2 regions of the Enterococcus sp. JNUCC 77 genome follow, and region 1 is predicted to be linked to the other one. Evidence: a T-box and tRNA genes for the amino acid it is inferred to sense, from the RefSeq annotation. Region 1 holds a T-box; the other holds one or more tRNA genes.
What was found. A T-box is a leader RNA that pairs with one kind of tRNA and senses whether it is charged. The one in region 1 lies ahead of proS (proline--tRNA ligase), so its partner is inferred to be a tRNA-Pro.
Positions count from the first base shown of each region.

Region 2: it encodes a tRNA-Pro, which carries the amino acid that the T-box ahead of proS (proline--tRNA ligase) is inferred to sense. The anticodon was not compared.

Region 1 covers NZ_JBTHIG010000002.1:728,136-736,422, forward strand. The annotation lists gene ACVWNY_RS16580 (glycosyltransferase) at 1-176, shown strand, start outside; gene ACVWNY_RS16585 (O-antigen ligase family protein) at 181-1,422, shown strand; gene ACVWNY_RS16590 (glycosyltransferase) at 1,401-2,306, shown strand; gene ACVWNY_RS16595 (Stealth CR1 domain-containing protein) at 2,293-3,279, shown strand; gene ACVWNY_RS16600 (lipopolysaccharide biosynthesis protein) at 3,291-4,718, shown strand; gene proS (proline--tRNA ligase) at 4,735-6,174, opposite strand; T-box leader at 6,217-6,412, opposite strand; gene ACVWNY_RS16610 (helix-turn-helix domain-containing protein) at 6,518-7,399, shown strand; gene ACVWNY_RS16615 (helix-turn-helix domain-containing protein) at 7,503-7,901, shown strand; gene ACVWNY_RS16620 (hypothetical protein) at 7,915-8,241, shown strand.
Region 2 covers NZ_JBTHIG010000001.1:24,664-32,950, reverse strand. The annotation lists gene ACVWNY_RS00175 (ATP-dependent Clp protease ATP-binding subunit) at 110-2,605, opposite strand; gene ACVWNY_RS00170 (CtsR family transcriptional regulator) at 2,611-3,078, opposite strand; tRNA gene ACVWNY_RS00165 (tRNA-Pro) at 3,214-3,287, opposite strand; tRNA gene ACVWNY_RS00160 (tRNA-Arg) at 3,307-3,380, opposite strand; tRNA gene ACVWNY_RS00155 (tRNA-Leu) at 3,398-3,483, opposite strand; tRNA gene ACVWNY_RS00150 (tRNA-Gly) at 3,507-3,578, opposite strand; tRNA gene ACVWNY_RS00145 (tRNA-Thr) at 3,606-3,678, opposite strand; tRNA gene ACVWNY_RS00140 (tRNA-Leu) at 3,690-3,771, opposite strand; tRNA gene ACVWNY_RS00135 (tRNA-Lys) at 3,781-3,853, opposite strand; tRNA gene ACVWNY_RS00130 (tRNA-Val) at 3,857-3,929, opposite strand; rRNA gene rrf (5S ribosomal RNA) at 3,946-4,061, opposite strand; rRNA gene ACVWNY_RS00120 (23S ribosomal RNA) at 4,145-7,057, opposite strand; rRNA gene ACVWNY_RS00115 (16S ribosomal RNA) at 7,287-8,287, opposite strand, start outside.

The DNA.
Region 1 (8,287 bases):
CTGTTTTAGTCAGTGAAAAAGTCGGTGCCAAAGATATTTTACCGAAACATTGGCAGTACAAGAACTTGTCAGATTTAATTGAGAAGGTAAAAAAATTTGACTTTACTTTTAGTCCGGTTCATTTGAAGGACATATCGCAACATAGTGAAGAAATATTGACCCTTTATAGGAGGTGAGACGATGGAATTAGCATTAACTTTTAAAAAATCAACTATTGGATTGTTACTATTTGGGTTCTTGGTAACAGCTCAAAGTTTATTTCCCCGAACGATTTTTTTTATTAGTGCAATTGTCGTTTTGGGTATACTTTTTGGACTGGCAGATTATCATTTTCCCTTGAAAATCGTCTCATATCAAACACTGTTAATTGGGTTGTTTTTCTTAGGATTATTTGGAACTTTATTTCCTTTGGGTAATTATCAAACGACTGATCTGATTAGAGATATGGTTTATTTTCTTTCCCCGGTTCTTTTTATTCTAATTGGTCGATACTTATCTATTTTACAGGTTTCATTTGAAAAAATTATTCAATGGGTCATTATTCTTTCAGCAATACTTAGCCTTTATTTCATAGGACATCTCATTTGGGTTTTACTGCAGCTGAATGTCACAAATATTTATAATTTGCGAAATCAAATCGGTCATGGCTATACGATTGTTCCTTTTGGTCTAACTTTACTTATTTTTACTTCAGTTATAAAAAATAAATTTTGGCGCGTAGTTTTGAGTTTATTGATGCTAAGTCACTTAATTCTGTCTTTTTCTCGTTCGCTAATGATCATTACCATGATTCTAGTCTTGGTTTTGGCGATGGAGAAAAAAGCCAGTCGGAAGCTTATTTCAGTGAGCTTAATTATTCTATTGGCGGCTGTAATTTTTAAAATTTTCGAAGAACAAACCTTTATTGCAAATTTTCTAACAAAAATCATGCGAACAATCACTGAATTAAGTGGCAGCCAAGATTGGAGTAGTAGCCAGATGATTACTAGCAATTGGCGGGGTTATGAAACCCATCAAGCTATGACCGAATTTAATAGTTGGAATATTTTCCATCAGTTATTTGGGGGAGGCTTTGGTAATAATATTTATGTTGGAGACTATGCTTATTTAGTTGGTGTGAAAGGCAATAGTATTCCTTTTTTACATAATGGTTATTTCACTATTTTGATAAAACAGGGCGTTCTTGGTGTTATTATTTATTTGGCCTTTTTAGGATTGAATAGTTTAACGGCTTTCGGCGCAATTTTACGTAAAAATAGTTTTGAAAATCGTTTACTGTTAGCAGTTTTCTTAATTATTTTAGTCACAACTTATACGACTACTGGCATTTTTACTTTGGAAAATGGTGGATTCTTATGTGTATTTATCGGTTATTTAGCTAAGAAAGAACAGGTGTCCATTTGGAAAACTTCGTTAACTTAATTGTTTTAAATTACAATAACTACCAAGAAACTAGTAATTTTGTGAAAATTATGGAGGAACGCCGCCAGATTGATCAAATTATAGTGGTAGATAATGCTTCAACTGATCGTTCTTACGAATATTTGTGGCGTTTGCGAAACAAAAAAGTTCATGTGATCCAAGCAACAAAAAATGGGGGCTATAGCGCCGGTAATAATTTCGGAATTTTTTATGGATTGAAGCATTTTAAGCCCCAATTTTTTTTAATTGCTAATCCTGATATTGCAATAAGTGAGGAAGACTTGGATCAGTTTATCAAAAATTTAGCTGATTTGCCTAAAAAAACTGGGATTGTCGCACCCATCATGCTGACAAAAGAAAAATCGCAAGCTTACAATTCCGGCTGGCAGTTACCTAGTTATGGCTCAGATTTACTGGCAACTAGTTTAATCTTGAATAAATTTTTTAAAAAAAGAAATAGTTACGGCAGCTTACCAGACGAAAAAAAATTAATCCCTGTAGATGTATTGCCAGGCTCATTTTTTGCTATTTCAGCTGAAGCGCTAGAAGAGATTGGCTATTTGGATGAAACGACGTTTTTGTACTGTGAAGAACGAATTTTAAGTTATAAATTACGAGCGCATAGTTATAGGAATTTTTTAGACAGTCGATTTGTCTATTTTCATGACCACGGAACGACTACCAAAAAACAAATCAGCAAATTAAAACAACAAGAAATTTATTTCTCTAGTATACGTTATTACTTAAACCATTATTTACAAGTATCAACTTGGCAGAAAAATGTTTTTTCCTTTTTTGCTTATGCAGGATTATTAGAACGAAAATTGATTTATTCGTGGCAAGATTGGTTATTAGAAAAGAGGCAAAAAAATGGAGAAAATTGATTTTGTTGTGACCTGGGTCGATGGTAATGACCCAATTTGGCAAACTAAAAAAGCCCATTATCAAACAAAAAATCCGTTATTAAACAGTGAAGCCCGTTATCGAAATTGGCAATTTTTACATTATTGGTTTCGTAGTGTGGAAAAAAATGCCCCTTGGGTCAATCGAATCTTTTTGATCACAGAAGGACATTTACCCAGTTGGTTAAACACTGCGCATCCCAAGCTGGTTCATGTTCGTCATGAGGATTATATTCCTGCAGAATACCTACCTACGTATAATTCTAATGTGATTGAACTTCATATTCATCGAATTAAAGAATTGAGTTCGCAGTTTGTTTTATTTAATGATGATATGTTTTTAAATCGACAAATGCGTCCTACGGATTTCTTTTCAGCTGGTAAACCGCGAGACTTTGGAATTTTTAGTCCTTTAGTGCCACAAGCTAATTCATTAGACACCGTCATTCTAAAAATGAATCAATTGATTAATCAACATTTTTCAAAGCAAAGCATTCTAAAAGGACATTTTTCTCAATACTTTAATCTGAAATATGGCCGCCAATTGTTGAAAAATTTTTGTGTTCTTCCTTGGCAAGGTGTATTGGGTTTTTACGATCCCCACTTGCCGGTCGCTTATTTAAAAAGTACTTTTGAAGATGTTTGGCAAATTGAGCAAGCTGAATTGGAGAGGATTTCTCAGCATCGTTTTCGTGAAAGTGACGATATAAGTCATTGGTTAATGCGGTATTGGCAATTAGCCAGCGGTAATTTTGAGCCACAACCTATTTCTGTCGGAAAAAATTATCTGATTGGTGAGTTACCGATTGATATTGAAAGAGAAATTAATCAAGGAAAACATTCCTTGGTTTGTCTAAATGATAATGATTTTTTGAAAAATTTTAATAGAGCCAAAGAAATGATTTTGACCGCTTTTGACAATCGCTATCCTGAAAAATCTGCATTTGAAAAATAAAAGGAGCTTGAATGAATACAAAAACCAAAAATTTACTCAAGAATCTACGCTATACCTTATCTGCTAATTTTTTAGTGTTAGGTATTTCACTGATCTTAAATATTGTGGTGCCAAAATTTATTTCTACTGAAGCGTATAGTTATTGGCAATTGTATGTTTTTTATGGCACTTATGTAGGCTTCTTTCATTTTGGCTGGCTTGATGGAATTTATTTAAAAACCGGCGGGAAGTATTACCAAGAATTGGACAAAAAATCCCTCGGTAGTCAATTTTGGTATTTAATGATTTTTGAGACCTTCTTAACCTTGATTGTTGGTGGGTACGGAATAATATTGAATAATAATAAAGGGATTGTTTTGTTGTTTACCGCGATTCTTTTAGTAGTAACCAATAGCCGGACGTTTATTTTATATATTTTGGAATCCACCAATCGTTTTAAAGAATATGCCCAACTTTCCCGCAGTGATCGCTATTTATATCTTTTATTTTTAGTTGGTTATTTACTTGCTGGTGGGCGGGATTTTATTTGGTTGCTGGCTTTTGATGTGTTAGCAAAAGGGCTAGTCACTTTATGGGGGATGTATTTGATTCGGGATTTGCTGAAGGGAAAAGTCTTGAAATTAAAATTTCTCCAATTTGAGATTGGGGATAATTTAAAAATTGGCAGTAATTTGTTAATTAGCAATCTGGCTTCGATGTTTATTTTAGGGATTACTAGAATTTTTGTGGAGCGCAGTTGGAGCATCAATACGTTTGGTAAGCTTTCATTTACTTTGAGTATGTCCAATCTATTTATGACTTTTATTAATGCAGTTGGTGTGGTGATGTTTCCTTTATTAAGAAGAACCAATCAAGAACAATTGCCACAATTGTATCAAACCATCCGTAACGTTTTTGTACCAATCACTTTTGCTATTTTATTAACCTACCAGCCGATTTCTTATTTATTAAACTTGTGGCTGCCTCAGTATCAAGCCAGCTTAATTTATATGGGTGTTCTTTTTCCCACCGTCATTTATGAAGGCAGAATGGCTTTGTTAGTCAATACTTATTTAAAAACCATGCGTCAAGAACGGACGATTCTTATGGTTAATCTAACAACTTTATTTTTATCGACTGCTTTAAGTGCACTAACTGTTTTTATTTTTCACAATATCCTTCTAACAGTCGGAGTTATTTTATTGAGCTTAGTATTTAGGTGTATCTTCGCGGAAAAAATGCTGACAGGACAATTGGAAATAAAGGTGGGTAAACAAAATATTCAAGAACTTATTTTGGTGACAGCTTTTGTGTTTGGAAATCTATTGCTGACACCTCTTGTGAGTTTTATAGTTTATTTCGCTTTGTATGGTGCTTATCTATTGATTAATCTGTGGCGCACGCGAGATAGTCTGAGTTATTTTTTAGTTTTAATAAAAAAAACAAGTACGGCTCTATAGTTTGAGCCGTACTTATTTAGTATGCCCGAGCAATCCAAACAGTATATTTTGCTGGCTTTCCACTGACTAAGTCAAATTCTTTTTCCACCGGTGCTTGAAAAGGAATAATGCGGGTTGTAAATCCTGTTTCAGCTTTTATGATTGCTTCTGTTTCTGTTGAACCATCCCATCCGATTAAAACAAATCCAGGTGTTTTTTTGGTTTCACGACAGTTTTTAATATGATCTTTTAACTCTTGGAGAGTCTGAATATTTGTGTATTCATTGCTTGTAGCACGTTGCCGGGCTTTTTCTAATAATCGTTGTTGCATGTCATTCATATACTTCTCAATGGTAGGTACTAATTGTTCTAAAGAAACGGTCTCTTTTTCTGTTAAGTCTCGCATTTTTAAAGTGATACTATTTTTAACCAGGTCTCGAGGCCCCAACTCCAATTGAACGACAGCACCTTTTTGTTCCCATTTATTAAATTTGAAACCGGCAGTATTATCAGAGTCATCTAAGCGAACACGAATTCCCACAGTCTTTAATTGCTCTTTAAGTTCATTTAATTTGGTTAAAATTTTTGGTTCTTTTTTATATGGACCGACTGGAATTAAAATTACTTGGGTTGGAGCAATCTTTGGTGGTAAAACCAAACCTTGCTCATCACCATGAACCATGATTAGTGAACCAATTAAACGAGTAGAAACTGCCCATGAGGTTGTATGGACCAACGTATGTTGATTTTTTTGATTTAAGAAACGAATATCAAATGCTTCTGCAAATTTCGTACCTAGGTAATGGGAGGTACCTGCTTGAACTGCTTTCCCATCTTGCATCATGGCCTCGACAGAATACGTGTCTACCGCTCCAGCAAAACGTTCTGAAGGTGTTTTTTTCCCTACGTAAACCGGGATGGCTAAAAATTTTTCTAGTAGCTCAACATAAAAGTTCAATACATGTAATGTTCTTTTCCTTGCATCTGCTTCGTTAGCATGGGCTGTATGTCCCTCATGCCACAAAAATTCTGATGTCCGTAAAAAGGGCAGTGTTTTCTTTTCCCAGCGAAAAACATTCGCCCATTGATTAATCTCATATGGTAAATCGCGATAAGATTTAATCCATTCATGAAAAGATTGCCCAATCATAGTTTCAGAAGTGGGGCGTAATGCGTACGGTTCTTCCAACTTTTCATTTCCAACTTCTGTTACCCATGGTAATTCTGGAGCAAAACCTTCAACGTGCTCTGCTTCTTTCATAAAATAGCTTTTAGGAATTAACATAGGAAAATAAACGTTTCGAATGTCTTCAGATTGTAAATAGCGATTAACTTCTTGCTGGATTCTCTCCCATAATTCAAAACCATCTGGACGAAAAACGATACAGCCTCGCACCTCCGAATAACTCATTAATTCTGCTTGTTGAATCGTTTGTAAATACCATTTTGAAAAATCCTCTGTTTGTAAATTGGTCATGTTTTTTCCTCCTTTGATAAAAAAAGCAAACTCGTCCTATAAAAAAAGGACGAATTTGCTTCGCGGTACCACCTTGATTGGTTGCCTGCAACCCAACTCAAATCTTTTAACGCAAGAATACGGACTAGTTTGCTAGCCAAAAATTTAGTAGGTTCAATTTGATTGATTATCGAATTCGCAGCAACATCGACTCTCTGAAAATCAATTCATATTTACTAAGCTAAATTAAATTGTTGAAGCTAGCTTATCAAGATTATACGTAAAAAAGTCAGATTATTTTCTCCAAAAATATAAAAATCTGCTCAAATTAAGTTATACTTGTTAAAAATTGGAGGTGCCTAAATTGGATAATCGTTTACATGAAGAAAATAAATATAAATATTCAACTTTTCCTTTCGAAATCTATCGCGTAAACCAATTTTCTATGACCCCTAAAGGTCGGGGATTTGATGATCTTCACTGGCACGAAGAGTTACAATTTACAATTGCTGAAAAGGGGCCTTTACGGATGCAAGTAAACGGTGAGCTAGTTTTTTTAGCAGAAGGTGAGGGATTATTTATTTCACCAGAAGTTCTACATACAACTAAAACGATGCAGACCGACGGCAGTTATTATAGCTTAAATGTCCAAACTAAAATTTTATCATTCTTTCTAGGAAGCTTAATGGAGCAAAAATATGTTTTACCTTACCTTAAGCAACAAAGATGGTTACATTTGAATCAAGGCGATCTTAGTCAGGAAAAAATTTTGTCTCAAATCAAACAGATTAATCAAATTTATTTAAATCAAAGCGATTTTGCTTGGGAATATCAAATTGCTGTTTTGTTAGTAAGCTGCTGGCAAGAAATTATTCAAGCTCAAGAACAGTTATCATTACCTGCGGATAAAAAACAGTTACAGCATCAGAAACGAATGCAATCGTTATTAAATTTTGTTCAAGAAAATTATATGCGAGAACTTCGGCTTTCTGAAATGGCTCAAGCAGCACACATTTCTATTTCTGAGTGTACGCGTTCTTTTAAAAAATTTACCGATTATTCGCCTTATGAATATTTGTTGCAGTATAGAATAAAAAAAGCCGCTGAAAAATTATTACAAACTGAGCTAACAGTTGAACAAATAGCTATTCAAACGGGTTTTAAAGATGCGTCTAGTTTTATTCAAGCATTTAAAAGGAGAGTAGGTTTAACGCCTTTAAAATATCGGAAAAATTACCAAAATTAACGATGTAAAAGCTTTTTTACGTACTTGGTAAAAGATTTTATCGTCATTAGCAAAGAAATTTGATTTAATAGAAGTGACAAATAATAGAAAATGAGGGTATCAGATGGAAGTTGGGATGCGCATTAAGCAACGACGAAACGAACTTCATTTAACGCAAGATGAAGTAGCGGAAGCGTTAGGAATTACTCGTCAAACCATTTCAAATTGGGAAAACGGACGCAGTTATCCTGACATTGAGCGAGTGATTCGTTTGTCGGAAATTTATCAGTTGTCATTAGACGAATTATTGAAAGGAGATGTTAAAATGGTCCATCATTTACAAGATAATACCAATGTGAATCGTTATTTAAAGCTATTTATTTTATTACTTGGCATCAATATTTTGTTGATGCTGTCGCTTTCATTTTTGGGTCCAATAAATGAAATTCTTTTATTTGGTATTTTTGCCTTGATTGGGATTAATTCTTTTTCCATCTTCTATCTGATTATTAAAAAAATTTAGGAGTGAGAAGTTTATGATTGAAGCAGTTTTCATAGTGTGTATCGGTGTGATTTTAGTCACTAGCGTCTTTCTATATTATTATTTGTACCAGTTAGTTTTATTAGATGCCAAAAGCCGCGACATTGCCCATCCGAAATTATGGTCATTATTTGCTACAAGTGGACAAAACAGCAGTGGTTTATTCTTATATTTATTTAAGCGACGAAAAACGACTAGCTTTTTGACAGCGGAGCAAAATTTAAAATTTCTAGGAATCAAACGTAAAATTTATTGCTTAATGGGATTGGAATTGGCAGTTTTTTTAATGATGTTAGCTAATTTGATTCGAGGAATAAGATAAATAGTTGTCACATTAGCTTTTTTTACAGATGAGTTATCCAAGCAAG
Region 2 (8,287 bases), on a different contig from region 1:
CTCCTCCGCCTTATTGTACCGAAGTTAGCATTTTTTGAACAATAAAATGATAGATTTGAGAAAAAATTAAAAAAAACAAGACTGTCTTCTGACAGTCTCGTTCTCGTCATTATACTTTAGCTGGAACTTTTTCTTCAGTAGCATTTTTTACCGTCAAAGTAATCTTTCCTTTGCTGGCACCAATAGTCACTGAATCACCTAATTGAATTAAGCCCGACAATAAAGCTTCAGCCAGACGGTCTTCGACTTCTTTTTGGAGTGCCCGACGAATTGGTCGTGCGCCATATTCCGGATCAAAACCAACTTTTCCAATCACATCGATTGCTGCCGGTGTAATTTTAACTTTGATTTCGTGCTCGGTCATCCGCTCAACAATTGACTGGCTCATGATTTTCACGATTTCATGAATTTGATCTTGATTAAGGGATTGGAATACTAGTGTTTCATCAATTCGGTTTAAGAATTCTGGACGATAAGTCCGTTTCAATTCTTCAAAAATACGTTTTTCCATGCTGACATGATCTTGCATGATATCTTTAGCTCCAAAGCCGACACTCTTTTCTTCGCGGACTTCTCTGGCGCCGATATTTGATGTCATAATTAAAATTGTATTTCTAAAGTCTACTCGCCGACCCTTTGCATCGGTTAAGTAGCCATCATCTAAAACTTGTAATAAGATATTGAAAACATCTGGATGGGCTTTTTCAACTTCATCTAGCAAAATGACAGCATAAGGTTTTTGACGGATTTTTTCAGTTAGCTGACCACCTTCGTCATAACCAACATATCCTGGCGGTGAACCAATCAACCGACTCGTACTGAATTTTTCCATATATTCAGACATATCTACTCGAATCAATGATTCTTCAGAACCAAACATCGCTTCTGCTAATGCTTTCGCCAATTCTGTTTTACCCACACCAGTTGGACCTAAGAACATAAATGAGCCAATTGGTCGGTTTGGATCTTTCAGACCACTCCGAGCCCGACGAATTGCCCGCGAAATAGCTTTAACGGCATCTTCTTGTCCTACCACACGTTTATGCAATACATTTTCTAAATCCAATAACCGTTGACTTTCTTTTTTCTCTAATTGTTGCAATGGCACACCGGTCCACTGAGAAACCACTGCAGCGACATCTTCTTCTGTTACTTCATTCGCATAGCCTTTTTCTTGTTTGGCTTCTTTTAAAGCTTCTGCTTCAACAGCCTGTGCCATTTGCTTTTCTTTCAAACGTAGACGAGCAGCTGATTCAAAGTCTTGGTTTTGAATCGCTTTTTCTTTTTCTGCTGATAAGTTTTCTAATTCTTGTTTCAATTCTACCAATTCAGATTCTTCATCTGTCGTATCTAAGCGGACTTTCGCACCACTTTCATCCATTAAGTCAATGGCTTTATCTGGTAGTTGACGAGAATTAATATAACGAACTGATAAAGATACCGCCGCATGTAATGCTTCGTCAGTAATCTTAATCCCATGATGTTCTTCATAACGTGGGCGTAAGCCTTTTAAGATTTCTTCTGCTTCTTCAGGAGTTGGTTCTTCCACCTGTACCCGGGCAAAACGACGTTCCAATGCAGAATCTTTTTCAATATATTTTTGATACTCATCTAAAGTCGTGGCACCAATTGTTTGCAATTCACCACGAGCCAAAGCTGGTTTCAAAATATTTGAAGCATCGATCGCACCTTCTGCACCACCGGCACCAATTAAAGTATGCAGTTCATCAATAAATAAAATAATTTGGCCATCGTTATAGATTTCATCAATCACTTTTTTCAAACGATCCTCAAATTCACCACGATACTTTGTACCCGCTACTAATGCGCCCATATCTAACATCATTAGACGTTTTCCACGCATGTCTTCTGGCACATCATCCGTAATTATTCGTTGAGCTAAGCCTTCTACAATGGCTGTCTTACCAACACCGGGTTCACCCACTAAAACTGGATTATTTTTAGTTCGGCGACTTAAAATTTGAACAACACGACGAACTTCACTATCGCGACCTACCACTGGATCTAAACGTTTTTCCCGAGCTAGTTTGGTCATATCACGAGCCAAACTATCAAGCGTTGGCGTCCCTTGTGAATTGGTTGTCGCTTGTTTCGCTGGTTTTCTACGATTGTTTTGACCATTGCTACCAGTCATCGATTCGTTGACGCCCATTTTACGTAATAGCAATTGACGCATCTTAGGTAAGCTTAATCCAAGATTGACTAAAATATGAGAAGCCAAAATCTCATCATCCCGCAGTAAGCCCAATAAAATATGTTCAGTTCCAACCAATTTAGCATTGAAACGTTTGGCTTCATCATCAGCAAAAATCAAAATTTGTTTTGCTCGCGGTGAATAAGGTAAATAACTACCTTCTGCATAATTGGTCACTGAACCATAACCAGTCATATTTTCAATTTCTTCACGAATATCTGCTTCTGTAGAATTCATTTGACGCAAGGTTTTTCCGGCAATTCCCTGTTGTTCAATAACTAAAGCCAATAATAAATGCTCTGAACCAACTGAACGATGTTTAAAATACTTCGCTTCTTGTTGGGCAATCGTCAAGACTGCTTTCGCTCTTTCAGTATATAATTGATCCATCTATTTCACTCCTTTTTTTCATAACTCAAACGTTCTAAAAATCCATGTAATACACGCGCCCGTAATCTATTTTCAATTTGACTAATTCCCAATGTGTTTTTCGACAATGCACTCAGCATTAAATTTCCTTCATTTTCCGTCACAATTTTCTCTTCAAATAATTTTTGAATAATTCCAAAAGCATTTGCTTCCGAAATTTCCGTTCCAAAAGAATTCATTAACTGTTCTAAGAAATAGTGTTGATCGGAAATCTGTACTTTGCTAATCCGAATATAACCACCGCCACCTCGCTTACTTTCAACAATATATCCCCTCTGAAAAGTAAAACGAGTATTGATCACGTAATTAATTTGGGAAGGTACGCAATTAAACAATTGAGCCATTTCCGCTCGCCTGATTTCAATTATTTCATGGTCTTCTAAGATACCCTTCAAATATGCTTCGATTGAATCTGAGGTATTTCGACTCACTATTATCCTCTCCCATTATCTATTTCTGTTGACTATTTCTGACCTTAATTATAACGAATTTAGCATGTGAAAGAAAGAGTAATAGCTTATCTGTTTAAAAATGAGTAAAAAAAATAGAAGGTTTTCACCTTCTAAGAATCGGGAAGACAGGATTCGAACCTGCGACCCCTTGGTCCCAAACCAAGTGCTCTACCAAGCTGAGCTACTTCCCGTAAAAATAAAAAAAGACTACGCGCCCAAGAGGAGTCGAACCCCTAACCTTTTGATCCGTAGTCAAACACTCTATCCAGTTGAGCTATGGGCGCATCATTATTCGTACTAATGCCGAGGACCGGAATCGAACCGGTACGGTGATCACTCACCGCAGGATTTTAAGTCCTGTGCGTCTGCCAGTTCCGCCACCCCGGCATGTCCCTGGTCTTTTCAGAGAAAGCGGAAAACGGGGTTCGAACCCGCGACCCCCACCTTGGCAAGGTGGTGCTCTACCACTGAGCTATTTCCGCAAACTTTCGTTGCTTTTCTTAAAAAAGTGCCGGCTAAAGGACTTGAACCCTCGACCCTCTGATTACAAATCAGATGCTCTACCAACTGAGCTAAGCCGGCGTTTTATTTAATGCGGGTGAAGGGACTTGAACCCCCACGCCCGAAGGCGCTAGATCCTAAATCTAGTGCGTCTGCCAATTCCGCCACACCCGCATATCTTTATGAGCCGTACAGGGCTCGAACCTGTGACCCTCTGATTAAAAGTCAGATGCTCTACCAACTGAGCTAACGGCTCATATGGAGGTTAACGGGTTCGAACCGCTGACCCTCTGCTTGTAAGGCAGATGCTCTCCCAGCTGAGCTAAACCTCCATAAATCAAAAAATTCGCGTGGCGACGTCCTACTCTCACAAGGGGCAACCCCTCACTACGATCGGCGCTAAAAAGCTTAACTTCTGTGTTCGACATGGGAACAGGTGTATCCTTCTTGCTATCGCCACCACACTATTTAGTTGAGTAAACTTCGCTCACTCAAAACTGGATCAAAAAACATTCCATCTTTTTTTAACTTCCGAGTCCATTTTATCTTGGTTAAGTCCTCGATCGATTAGTATCAGTCCGCTCCGTACATCACTGCACTTCCACTTCTGACCTATCTACCTGATCTTCTCTCAGGGATCTTACTTTCTTTAAGAAATGGGAAATCTCATCTTGAGGTGGGCTTCACACTTAGATGCTTTCAGCGTTTATCCCTTCCCTACATAGCTACCCAGCGATGCCTTTGGCAAGACAACTGGTACACCAGCGGTAAGTCCATCCCGGTCCTCTCGTACTAAGGACAGATCCTCTCAAATTTCCAACGCCCGCGACGGATAGGGACCGAACTGTCTCACGACGTTCTGAACCCAGCTCGCGTGCCGCTTTAATGGGCGAACAGCCCAACCCTTGGGACCGACTACAGCCCCAGGATGCGACGAGCCGACATCGAGGTGCCAAACCTCCCCGTCGATGTGGACTCTTGGGGGAGATAAGCCTGTTATCCCCAGGGTAGCTTTTATCCGTTGAGCGATGGCCCTTCCATGCGGAACCACCGGATCACTAAGCCCGACTTTCGTCCCTGCTCGACTTGTAGGTCTCGCAGTCAAGCTCCCTTGTGCCTTTACACTCTGCGAATGATTTCCAACCATTCTGAGGGAACCTTTGGGCGCCTCCGTTACTCTTTAGGAGGCGACCGCCCCAGTCAAACTGCCCATCTGACACTGTCTCCCATCACGATTAGTGATGCGGGTTAGAGTGGCCATAACACAAGGGTAGTATCCCACCATTGCCTCCGTCGAAACTAGCGTCCCGACTTCTACGGCTCCTACCTATCCTGTACATGTGGTACAGACACTCAATATCAAACTGCAGTAAAGCTCCATGGGGTCTTTCCGTCCTGTCGCGGGTAACCTGCATCTTCACAGGTACTAAAATTTCACCGAGTCTCTCGTTGAGACAGTGCCCAAATCGTTACGCCTTTCGTGCGGGTCGGAACTTACCCGACAAGGAATTTCGCTACCTTAGGACCGTTATAGTTACGGCCGCCGTTTACTGGGGCTTCAATTCGTACCTTCGCTTACGCTAAGCACTCCTCTTAACCTTCCAGCACCGGGCAGGCGTCAGCCCCTATACTTCATCTTTCGATTTTGCAGAGACCTGTGTTTTTGATAAACAGTCGCTTGGGCCTATTCACTGCGGCTGATCGTTAGATCAGCACCCCTTCTCCCGAAGTTACGGGGTCATTTTGCCGAGTTCCTTAACGAGAGTTCGCTCGCTCACCTTAGGATACTCTCCTCGACTACCTGTGTCGGTTTACGGTACGGGTCATTGTTTTCTCACTAGAAGCTTTTCTTGGCAGTGTGACATCAGAAACTTCGGTACTTGTATTTCCCTCCCCATCACAACTTGTCCTTATAAAGATAAGCATTTGACTCATCTTAAGACTCATTGCTTAGACAGACATTTCCAATCGTCTGATTTCTTAGCCTACTGCGTCCCTCCATTGCTCAAACAAAAACAACGAGTACAGGAATATCAACCTGTTATCCATCGCCTACGCCTTTCGGCCTCGGCTTAGGTCCCGACTAACCCTGGGCGGACGAGCCTTCCCCAGGAAACCTTAGTCATACGGTGGACAGGATTCTCACCTGTCTTTCGCTACTCATACCGGCATTCTCACTTCTAAGCGCTCCAGCAGTCCTCACGGTCTACCTTCAACGCCCTTAGAACGCTCTCCTACCATTACACCCTAAGGTGTAATCCACAGCTTCGGTAATATGTTTAGCCCCGGTACATTTTCGGCGCAGGGTCACTCGACTAGTGAGCTATTACGCACTCTTTAAATGGTGGCTGCTTCTAAGCCAACATCCTAGTTGTCTGTGCAACCCCACATCCTTTTCCACTTAACATATATTTTGGGACCTTAGCTGGTGGTCTGGGCTGTTTCCCTTTCGACTATGGATCTTATCACTCACAGTCTGACTCCCAGAGATAAATGTATGGCATTCGGAGTTTATCTGAATTCGGTAACCCGAGATGGGCCCCTAGTCCAAACAGTGCTCTACCTCCATCATTCTTACTCTGAGGCTAGCCCTAAAGCTATTTCGGAGAGAACCAGCTATCTCCAAGTTCGTTTGGAATTTCTCCGCTACCCACACCTCATCCCCGCACTTTTCAACGTACGTGGGTTCGGTCCTCCAGTGCGTTTTACCGCACCTTCAACCTGGACATGGGTAGATCACATGGTTTCGGGTCTACGACCACATACTCATTCGCCCTATTCAGACTCGCTTTCGCTACGGCTCCGTCTCTTCGACTTAACCTCGCATGGGATCGTAACTCGCCGGTTCATTCTACAAAAGGCACGCCATCACCCATTAACGGGCTTTGACTTGTTGTAGGCACACGGTTTCAGGATCTATTTCACTCCCCTTCCGGGGTGCTTTTCACCTTTCCCTCACGGTACTGGTTCACTATCGGTCACTAGGGAGTATTTAGCCTTGGGAGATGGTCCTCCCGGATTCCGACGGAATTCCTCGTGTTCCGCCGTACTCAGGATCCTCCTAGGTGTGATTCAAATTTCATCTACGGGGCTTTTACCCTGTCTCGCAGACCTTTCCAGGTCCTTCGATTATTTCAATCAACTACCATATCGGAGTCCTACAACCCCAAGAGGCAAGCCTCTTGGTTTGGGCTTTTCCCGTTTCGCTCGCCGCTACTCAGGGAATCGATTTTTCTTTCTCTTCCTGCAGGTACTTAGATGTTTCAGTTCTCTGCGTCTACCTCCATTCAGCTATGTATTCACTGAACAGTAACATCCTGTTAAAGATGCTGGGTTTCCCCATTCGGAAATCTCCGGATCAAAGCTTACTTACAGCTCCCCGAAGCATATCGGTGTTAGTCCCGTCCTTCATCGGCTCCTAGTGCCAAGGCATCCACCGTGCGCCCTTATTCACTTAACCTTATCAACCTTACGGTTGGGTCTTTATCTTCCCTCTAGCGATAGAGTTCCAATAAATAAAAATAAGCAATTGAACTATTAAAAAACTCATTCAACGCGGTGTTCTCGGTTTGTTTTAAAAATTTTTGGTTTGTTTTTTGTATCCAGTTTTCAATGAACGATTTGAGAGTAGACCTCTCAAAACTGAACGAATAAAGATAAACTTGTGTAGTCTCCGTAATTTTCCTTAGAAAGGAGGTGATCCAGCCGCACCTTCCGATACGGCTACCTTGTTACGACTTCACCCCAATCATCTATCCCACCTTAGGCGGCTGGCTCCATAAAGGTTACCTCACCGACTTCGGGTGTTACAAACTCTCGTGGTGTGACGGGCGGTGTGTACAAGGCCCGGGAACGTATTCACCGCGGCGTGCTGATCCGCGATTACTAGCGATTCCGGCTTCATGTAGGCGAGTTGCAGCCTACAATCCGAACTGAGAGAAGCTTTAAGAGATTAGCTTAGCCTTGCGACTTCGCGACTCGTTGTACTTCCCATTGTAGCACGTGTGTAGCCCAGGTCATAAGGGGCATGATGATTTGACGTCATCCCCACCTTCCTCCGGTTTGTCACCGGCAGTCTCGCTAGAGTGCCCAACTAAATGATGGCAACTAACAATAAGGGTTGCGCTCGTTGCGGGACTTAACCCAACATCTCACGACACGAGCTGACGACAACCATGCACCACCTGTCACTTTGCCCCCGAAGGGGAAGCTCTATCTCTAGAGTGGTCAAAGGATGTCAAGACCTGGTAAGGTTCTTCGCGTTGCTTCGAATTAAACCACATGCTCCACCGCTTGTGCGGGCCCCCGTCAATTCCTTTGAGTTTCAACCTTGCGGTCGTACTCCCCAGGCGGAGTGCTTAATGCGTTAGCTGCAGCACTGAAGGGCGGAAACCCTCCAACACTTAGCACTCATCGTTTACGGCGTGGACTACCAGGGTATCTAATCCTGTTTGCTCCCCACGCTTTCGAGCCTCAGCGTCAGTTACAGACCAGAGAGCCGCCTTCGCCACTGGTGTTCCTCCATATATCTACGCATTTCACCGCTACACATGGAATTCCACTCTCCTCTTCTGCACTCAAGTCTCCCAGTTTCCAATGACCCTCCCCGGTTGAGCCGGGGGCTTTCACATCAGACTTAAGAGACCGCCTGCGCTCGCTTTACGCCCAATAAATCCGGACAACGCTTGCC